2 linked regions of the Fodinicola acaciae genome follow. The protein of the gene in region 1 interacts with the protein of each later gene in a pairwise test. Links are inferred from orthologs where the notes say so. Each region holds a gene or a part of one and is shown in the gene's direction. Other genes may lie near its edges.

Region 1 (4,468 bases):
AACTCGCTCGGCGGGTACCTGTGCCTGATGGGCATCGGCCTGTTGTACGCGCGCACCGGCGCGCTCAACCTCGTCGCCCTGGGCGAGGCCGTGCGCGGCCGTCCGGTCGACCTGCTGGTGATCGCGGCGTTCGTCCTGGTCGGTTGCGGCTGGCTGGTCAAGGCCGCGGCGGTGCCGTTCCATTTCTGGCTCGTGGACGCGCATGCCGTGGCGCCGACGCCGGTGTGCGTGCTGTTCTCCGGCGTGATGGCGCCGCTCGGCGTGTATGGTCTGGCGCGCGTCGAATCGACCGTTTTCGCCAGCGTACAGCCAATGGCACAACGCGTTTTCCTTGTCCTGGGGATCGTCACGGCGATCGTCGGCGCGATCATGTGTGTCACACAACGACATCTCAAGCGTCTGCTCGCGTATTCGACCGTGGCGCACATCGGCATCTTCCTGGTCGGTCTGTCCACATTGGACATCAGGTCCACCGGCGTCTATCTGCTCGCCCATGCCGGCGTGAAAGGCGCGCTGTTCCTGTTGGTCGGGATCCTGCTGGCGAAACACTGCTCGGTGGACGAGATCGACCTGCATCGCGACGCCGACCGCAGTGTTTTCCGCGGCATCCTGTTCGCGATCGCCGCGCTCGCGTTGGCCGGCCTGCCGCCTTTCGGGACGGCATTGGGAAAGTCGCTCCTGGAGGACTCCGGCACCGGCATCGCCGTGCTGCTGATCGCCGTGTCGGCCGTCACCGGCGGCGCGGTGTTGCGCGCCGGCCTACGTGTCCACTTTGGACTCGGCCCGCCGCCGGAAAGCGAGCAGGAGGTCAGCAAAGGCGAGGAACGCGACCCGGAGGTCACCGGTCGTACGCACCTGACGATGGTCGCGGCGATCCTCGTCCTGCTCGGCTTTGGCCTGGCCATTGGCATCCTGCCGAGCACCGCGCCGGAGTGGACGCTCCATGGGGTGCTGCTCGGACTGCTGTCGACCGCGTTGGCCGGCGCGGTCGCGGCGATGTCGATCTGGAAACACCACTTCGGGCGCCGGATCCGGCCAGCCATCAACGTCCTGCACCGCGTGCATTCCGGTCACGTCGGCGACTATGCGGCCTGGTTGATGGCCGGCGTGGCCTTTGTCGCACTGCTCGCAGTGTTTTGACCGCCGCCGACTCGGGTAGCCAACGCATACAACGGGAACAGGAAGGTTGTGTGTGGACGTGACGATACGTGGACCGTTGACCGATGACGCGCGGAAAATCACCGGTGACGCGCTGCAGGGCGCGCTGGTTGACCTGATCGATCTTTCGCTGGTCGCCAAGCAGCTGCACTGGAACGTGGTGGGCCGCAGTTTCCGCAGCGTGCATCTGCAGCTGGACGAGGTCGTCGACGTGGCGCGGAAGTACGCCGACGAGGTCGCCGAGCGGGCCGCCGCGATCAGCGTGAACGCCGACGGCCGCGCCGAGACGGTGGCCAAGAGCAGCAACGTGCCACACGTCGAGGACGTCGGCTGGGTCGACGACCAGAAGGTCATCAAGATGATGGTCGACGCTCACCGCGCGGTCATCGCCGGGATGCGTGACCGCATCGACGCGCTCGACAAGCCCGACCCGGTCAGCCAGGACCTGCTGATCCAGGCGAGCGCGGAGCTCGAGAAGTCCTACTGGATGTGGCAGGCCGAACAGCCAGGCACCGGCGCGAAGCCGGCGACGTGACCAGACAGGTGGCCGGCGACCCGGCCGACAGAGAGTGGTCCCACGACCGGAAACGGTTCGCCGCGGACGGTGCCATCGTGGGGCCGCTCGCGCGTCAGCTCTCCGAGCTCGCGCAGCGACTCGCGCCAGCGCCGACGGTGGCCGACGCCGTGCGGCACGTCGTCGAGATGACGAAGGTGGTCGTGCCGGCCGCCGACCTGGTGAGCGTCACGCTGCGTGACCCGCGCGGCAAGTTTCGCACCCCATTCCACACCGACGCGTTGGCCGTACGGCTGGACGAGCTGCAGTACGAGTTTGGCGAGGGTCCGTGCGTGGAGGCGACGCGTACGCCCGGGGAAGGCGCCATCGACGCTCCGGACGTGGCCACCAGCCAGTCGTGGCCGAGGTGGGGACCCCCTGCGGCGCAGCTGGGCGTACGCAGCGTCTTCGCGGTCGGTCTCTTTCCATACAGCGATCCGCCGCGGATGGGTGCGCTCAACATCTACAGCTCGCTGCTGGACGGTCTCGCCGAGCTGGACCGCGACGTGGCCATCGTGCTCGCGTCCTTCGCGGCGGCCGCGCTGTCCGGCACCGACGCGGTCGAGGCGGCCAAGCTGGAAAGCGTGCAGCTGCGCGAGGCGCTGCTGTCCAGAGACCTCATCGGCCAGGCGAAAGGCATCCTGATGGAACGCCGTGGCTGCTCAGCCGACGAGGCTTTCGACGTGCTGCGGCGTACGTCGCAGGACCTCAACCTGAAGCTGTCCGCGGTGGCCGAAGCGGTGGTGGCACACCAGAAACCGCGCTGATCAGCCGCCGATCAGCCGCAGGTCCGACGGCACGATCGTGGTCGTACGCAGCAACTCCATGATCAGGTTGTGGTTGAGCGCGTTGCCGACCGGCGGCGGCACCTCGCTCTCGGTCAGCGCCGCCACCCCCTGCTCGCTCAGCCGCACCCGTACTTTCTTGACGATGTGCGCGAGCCGCTTCTCGGTCCATTGCTCGGCCGGCCGCAGGTCGTGCATCGCCAGCGCGGTGTCCTTCCAGGTCAGCGGCTGCGGTTGCGGCTCCTGGCGGAGATAGCGCTGCGCCAGGCACACCACGGCGAGGTGCTCAAGCTCGGTGAGCTGCCACGGCTTGCCGAGCATCGTCGTCTCGTCGTGGTGCTCGCCGGTCACGGTCGTCGAGCGCGACGCCGCGATCCGCACCTCCAGCAGGTGCTCGCGCTCCGGCGAGACGATGAACAGCGGCGTGTACGCGACCGGCAGCTCGGCGCGGTGGCCGCTCAGCAGCAGCCGCGCCCCCGGAAACCGGATCGGTACGCGGCCGGTGTTGTCCAGGACCCAGTGCGAGCGCTGGAACGAGATGTGGCCGTGCTGCCGGCTGACGTGCGGGTCGTCCGGTCCGACACAGACGTGCACCTCCGGGTCCTGCCGGCCGAAGATCACCGTGAAGCCGGCGTCCGGCGCCACGCTCATGCCGCCGTTGACCCCCATCACGAACAGCGTCCCCGGCTCCACCGGCGGCAGGCCGCGCGCGAGGCTGCCGGTGCCTCGCGGCAGGACGTTGACCTTGCTGGGTGATCGGGGGATCGAGTACGTCACCGGAGTTCCTTCCGCCGCTGTGCTGTGCGTACGTTAACCGGCGAGCACCGGGAGGGGTCCCGGTCAGAGCTCGACGACCTCGAAGGCGACGGCGAAACGTACGCCGATCCGCGCGCCGACCGGCCGCGCCATCGCCTCCAGGAACTCCTCCGGGTCGCTCATCGCGTCGTCGCCGAGGCCGCGCAGGTAGTCGGCGTGCGCGGCGAGCGAGGCGACACCGCGGTCGAAGGTGTCGGTCACGTCGACCGCGTGGGTGGCCTCCGGACTGCTGGCCACCAGGATCTGTTTCGCCTTCCACGGCTGGAGATCCTCGTCCAGCAGCTCGCGGAAGACCCATCGGTTGGCGGCGTCGCGTACGCCGTCGAGCACGGCCCGTCCAACCGCGATGTGGTCGGCCTGGTTGAGCGCGCCGGGCTCCCAGAAGTCGCGGTAGTTGCCGGTGACGACCACGTCCGGCCGGTGCCGGCGCACGGCCCGCGCGATGTCCCTGCGCAGCTCCAAGCCGTAGGTGATCATGCCGTCCGGATGCCCCAGGAACTCGACCGTGTCGACGCCGACCAGCGCCGCGCCGGCGCGCTCCTCCGCCTCGCGCAGCGGTCCACAACGCTCCGGCTCGATCGAGTCGATGCCGGCCTCGCCGCTGGTGGCCAGGCAATAGACGACGCGTTTGCCTTGCGCGGTCCAGCGCGCGACGGCCGCCGCGGTGCCGTATTCCAGATCGTCCGGATGCGCGACGATCGCCAGCGCGGTCGACCAGTCCTCGTCGACCAGTTCCAAGGTGTCACTCATGCTCGGACCTTATCCGTCGAAGTCCCCCTGGAAATCCAGCGTGTCGCCGTTGGTCGAGCCGGCCGAGCCGGTGGCGATCTGGATGCCGCCGATGAGGACGCGATAGGCCAGCTCGCCGGCCGTGTAGCTGTAGTGCACCGCGTACGTCCCGTGTTTTCCCTGCGGCACCTGGATGACTTTGCGCCAGGGCAGTTTCCGGTTCTTTTCGGTGGTGGCGCGGCCGTTGATGGTGATCGTGATCGAGGTCAGCGTGACCTTGCCGGTGAAGGTGAACTCCAGGTCGGTCGTCGCCGGCGTGGACGGCGTACGCGTCACGTATGGCTGTGTCAGCGGCTTTTTGCTCGGTGACGGCTTCGGCGCCAGGGCTGACCGGAGGCCGAGCACGACGGGTATGGCGGCGACTCCG
Region 2 (4,383 bases), on another replicon or contig:
TCGATCCGTACGATCCCGACGTACTCGCCGCGCTCGCCGGTGACCGCCGCATAGCCGCCGCCTTCGGTGAGGATCGCGTCGAGCGCGTCGACCAGCGTCGAGCGCCGCGCGACCGTGTCGCCGACGTGGTGGCCGCCGGAGCGGATGCTGCCGGTGGCGTTGGCGAGGTTACGCGCGTGCACCCACTCGGCCGGACGCTTGTTCTTGTCCAGCAACAAAAGATAGCGCTCGGAGCCGATCAGTTTGCGTGCCTCGGCGGCATCGACGCCGACCTGCGCGGTCGGCACCGTACCGAGCTCCAGGTCGCTGACCCGGCGCAGGCCGAGCTGCCGGATCGTCGCGCCACCGCCGACGAAACCGGCGACGGTGTCGTCGGCCGGCGCGGCCAGGATCGCCTCCGGCGTGTCGTACTGCAGGATCTTGGACTGGTTGCCGAGCACCGCGATCCGGTCGCCGAGCTTGATGGCCTCGTCGAAGTCGTGCGTGACGAACACGATCGTCTTGCCCAGCTGGCTCTGCAGGTTGAGCAGCTCGTCCTGCAGGTTGCCGCGGGTGATCGGGTCGACCGCGCCGAACGGCTCGTCCATCAGCAGCACCGGCGGGTCGGCGGCGAGCGCGCGCGCCACGCCGACGCGCTGCTGCTGACCACCGGAGAGCTGACGCGGATAGCGGTGCCGGAAGGTGTCCGGGTCCAGGCCGGTCAGGTCGAGCATCTCGTCGACCCTGGCCCTGATCCGCTGCTTGTCCCAGCGCAGCATCGTCGGCACCTGCGCGACGTTTTGCGCGATGGTCATGTGCGGGAACAGGCCGACCTGCTGGATCGCGTATCCGATCCGGCGGCGCAGCTCGGCGGCCTCCAGGCGGGTCACGTCCTGGTCCCCGAGCATGATCTTGCCGGAGGTCGGCTCGATCAGCCGGTTGATCATCTTCATGGTGGTCGTCTTGCCGCAGCCGGACGGCCCGACGAAGACGACGATCTCACCGGCGTTGACGTGCATGGAGAAGTCGTCGACGGCCGGTTGTTGCTGACCGGCGTACCGCTTCGTGACGTGCTCGAGCTCGATCGGCGCGCCGTGTACGGCACGGCCGCCGTCGTTCTTGCGCTCCACGACGGTGGACTCAGACACGGATCCCCCTTGAGATGGTCAGCCGGCCGATGATGATCAGCACGATGTCGAACAGGATGGCCAGGATGGCGACGCCGAGCGTGCCGGCGAGCGCCTCGCTGACCGCGTTGGTGGCGCCGATCCGGTTCAGGCCGCCGAGGATCTGGTTTCCCAGGCCGGGACCGGCGGCGAAGGCGGCCAGCGCGGCGATCCCCATGGTCATCTGCGTGCTCACCCGGATGCCGGCGAGGATCGCCGGCCAGGCCAGCGGCAGCTCGACCAGCGCCAGTACGCGCCACCGCGGCATGCCGATGCCCTGTGCGGCCTCGGTCATCGCCGGGTCGACACCGCGCAGGCCGACGACCGTGTTGCGGACGATCGGCAGCAGCGCGTAGAGCACCAACGCGGTGACCGTCGGCCGTACGCCCAACCCGAGGAACGGGATCAGCAGGCCGAGCAACGCGAACGAGGGGAAGGTCAGGATCGTGCTGGTGCTGGCCACCGCGATGTTGGTCAGCCGCTCGCTGCGGTAGACCAGGATGCCGATCGCGACGGCGATGACGATGGCCAGCAGCATGCTCTGCGCGACCGCGCTGGCATGCATGGTGCTGTCGAAGATGAGCTGTTGGGAGCGGGATGTCAGATAACCCCAGAATTCCCCCAGAAAACCGCTCATCGGAGTTTTTCCATTGTCCGTATGCGCATATGCACCACCTCTGCTCGGTCGGGGGGTGTTTCGCACCCTAACGGCGTTGGTCCACCTTGTCGTGTCGAGTTGACCGCAAAACCAGTCGTAACCGGACATAGCAGGTGGCGAACCGGCGCTGCCGCACCGAGCGGCGGGTGGCACGATGGATCCGATGGCTACGTTTCCGCGGACAACCGCAACCGTTCCCGGCGCGCCGGCCGGTGCCACCGCGACCGCCGAGCCGGACGCCGTGGTCTTCGAGGACACCACCGCCGAGGCCGACCCGCCGTGGCTCACCATCGTGTGGAACGATCCGGTCAACCTGATGTCCTACGTGACGTACGTGTTCCAGAAGGTTTTCGGCTATTCCAAGCAGAAAGCGACCCGGTTGATGCTGGACGTCCACCAGAAGGGACGCGCCGTCGTGTCGCGCGGCAGCCACGACGAGATGGAGGCCGACGTGGCGAAGCTGCACGCGTACGGCCTGTGGGCCACCGTCTCGCGGGACAGCTGAGTGCTGGGTTTCCACCGCTCCGGTGAGCGGATCGTCGCGTACTTCGACGGCATCGAGGCCGAGGTGTTCCGGCACTTCGCCGGCCAGATGCTGATGCTGCTCGGCGCCGACCCGGACGACCCGGCGGCCAGTGGGGTGCCGGACCCGTTCGAGCAGCTGGCCGGGCTCGGCGAGGTGACCGAGCCGCCGGAGGACCCGGCGCTGCACCGGCTGCTGCCGGACGCGTACAAGGACGACCCGGAGGCCTCCGGCCGCGCGCGTGCCTTCACCGAGGACGCGCTGCGCGCCGGCAAGGTCGAGCGGATGCGGATGTTGTACGACGGCCTGCCCGAGGACGGCGGCGAGGTGTCGCTGACCGACGAGCAGGCCGACGGCTGGCTGCGTGCGCTGACCGACCTGCGGCTGGTGTTGGCCGTACGCCTGGAGATCGAGGACGACGAGACGGCCGAGGAACGGCTGGAGGACGCCTTCGCCTCCGCCGACCAGGCAGTCGCCGGCACCGCCGCCATGTACCAGTACGCCGGCCTGCTGTCCGAGACGCTGGTGTCGGCCCTGATGGGGACGACTCCCGACTTCTCCGACGACGACCTCTGACCCTCTGTCACGTACGGCGTGGTCGCATGGCCACCATGCGTGCGTCCAGCGCACGCATGGTGGCCATGCGACCAACCCGTACGTGACGGTGTGTGTCACACGAGGGAGAGGGAGCAGGGGTGGGCCTGTAGCCTTGCGTGTTGTGCTGAAGCTGACGCGGCAGGTGTACGACGCGATCGTCGCGCACGCTCGTAAGGACCACCCCGACGAGGCGTGTGGGCTGGTCACCGGGCCGGCCGGCAGCGACCTGGCCGAGCGGGTGATCCCGATGCTCAACGCCGAGCGGTCGCCGACCTTCTACCGGTTCGACGACAACGAGTGGAACAGGGTCTATCAGCAGATCGACGACCGCGACGACGAGATCACCGTGGTCTACCACTCGCACACGGCGACCGAGGCCTATCCGTCGCGTACGGACGTGAGCTATGCCGACGGCTATGCGCAGCTGCTGCCCAACCCGCACTATGTGCTGGTCAGCACGCGTGACGCGGAGACCGTCGAGTTCCGCTCGTACCGGATCGTGGCCGGCGAGGTCACCGAGGAAGACGTCGAGATCACGGAATCATCCGACACCTGAGTGTTGTTGCCGCCTGTTAAGTAGTCCGAAAACCGAGGAGAACGACCGGCCATGGCCATCGAGGTACGCATCCCGACCATCCTGCGCACGTACACCGGCGGCGCGAAGACCGTCAGCGGCTCGGGCGACACGCTCGACGCGCTGCTGACCGACCTCGACGGCCAGCACGCCGGCCTGCGCGGCCGGCTGATCACCGAGTCCGGTGACCTGCACCGCTTCGTCAACATCTACGTCAACGACGAGGACGTACGGTTCACCGGCGCGCTGGAGACCAAGCTCAGCGACGGCGACTCGGTCACCATCCTGCCGGCCGTCGCCGGCGGCTGAGCTCGCGATGGCGCGCTACGAGTCGCTGATCGCGGCCCTCGGCGACACGCCGCTGGTCGGCCTGCCGCGGCTGTCGCCGAGCGCGGACGTACGACTGTGGGCCAAGCTCGAGGACCGCAACCCGACCGGCTCGATCAAGGACCGCGCGGCGCTGTTCATGATCGAGGCCGCCGAGCGCGACGGCCGGCTCCGCCCCGGTGCGACGATCCTGGAGCCGACCAGCGGAAACACCGGCATCGCGCTGGCCATGGTGGCGCGACTGAAGGGTTACCGGCTGGTCTGCGTGATGCCGGAGAACACCTCCGAGGAGCGCCGGCAGCTGCTCACCATGTACGGAGCGGAGATCATCGCGTCGCCGGCCGCCGGTGGCTCCAACCAGGCCGTCGCGATGGCCAAGGAGATCGCCGGCGACCATCCGGACTGGGTGATGCTCTACCAGTACGGCAACGAGGCCAACGCGCGCGCTCACTATGAGACGACGGGTCCGGAGCTGCTGCGTGACCTGCCGACGCTCACGCATTTCGTGGCCGGTCTGGGGACGACCGGCACGCTGATGGGCACCGGCCGGTTCCTGCGC

What was found. Proteins that work in one complex are often made in the same cells at the same time.
Region 2: the proteins of GNX95_RS04430 (region 1) and clpS interact in binary tests that used the Escherichia coli proteins (3 or more experiments, as listed by UniProt). The link is inferred for Fodinicola acaciae from one-to-one orthologs.

The regions. Positions count from the first base shown.
Region 1 is NZ_WOTN01000001.1:968,759-973,226, reverse strand. The notes cover bases 1-2,942. They hold GNX95_RS04430 (Dps family protein), read left to right. Parts: upstream 1-1,192; coding sequence 1,193-1,693; downstream 1,694-2,942. Other genes in these bases: GNX95_RS04420 (FHA domain-containing protein), read right to left, coding at 2,479-2,942; GNX95_RS04425 (ANTAR domain-containing protein), read left to right, coding at 1,690-2,478; GNX95_RS04435 (complex I subunit 5 family protein), read left to right, coding at 1-1,140. Also shown: more of GNX95_RS04420, read right to left, coding at 2,943-3,273; GNX95_RS04415 (PIG-L deacetylase family protein), read right to left, coding at 3,337-4,062; GNX95_RS04410 (serine/threonine-protein kinase), read right to left, coding at 4,072-4,468.
Region 2 is NZ_WOTN01000002.1:1,486,635-1,491,017, forward strand. What follows is about bases 776-3,632. They hold clpS (ATP-dependent Clp protease adapter ClpS), read left to right. Parts: upstream 776-1,957; coding sequence 1,958-2,308; downstream 2,309-3,632. Other genes in these bases: GNX95_RS22215 (ABC transporter ATP-binding protein), read right to left, coding at 776-1,127; GNX95_RS22220 (ABC transporter permease), read right to left, coding at 1,120-1,782; GNX95_RS22230 (DUF2017 domain-containing protein), read left to right, coding at 2,309-2,902; GNX95_RS22235 (M67 family metallopeptidase), read left to right, coding at 3,045-3,479; GNX95_RS22240 (MoaD/ThiS family protein), read left to right, coding at 3,531-3,632. Also shown: more of GNX95_RS22215, read right to left, coding at 1-775; more of GNX95_RS22240, read left to right, coding at 3,633-3,806; GNX95_RS22245 (PLP-dependent cysteine synthase family protein), read left to right, coding at 3,814-4,383. UniProt on the Escherichia coli protein: Involved in the modulation of the specificity of the ClpAP-mediated ATP-dependent protein degradation.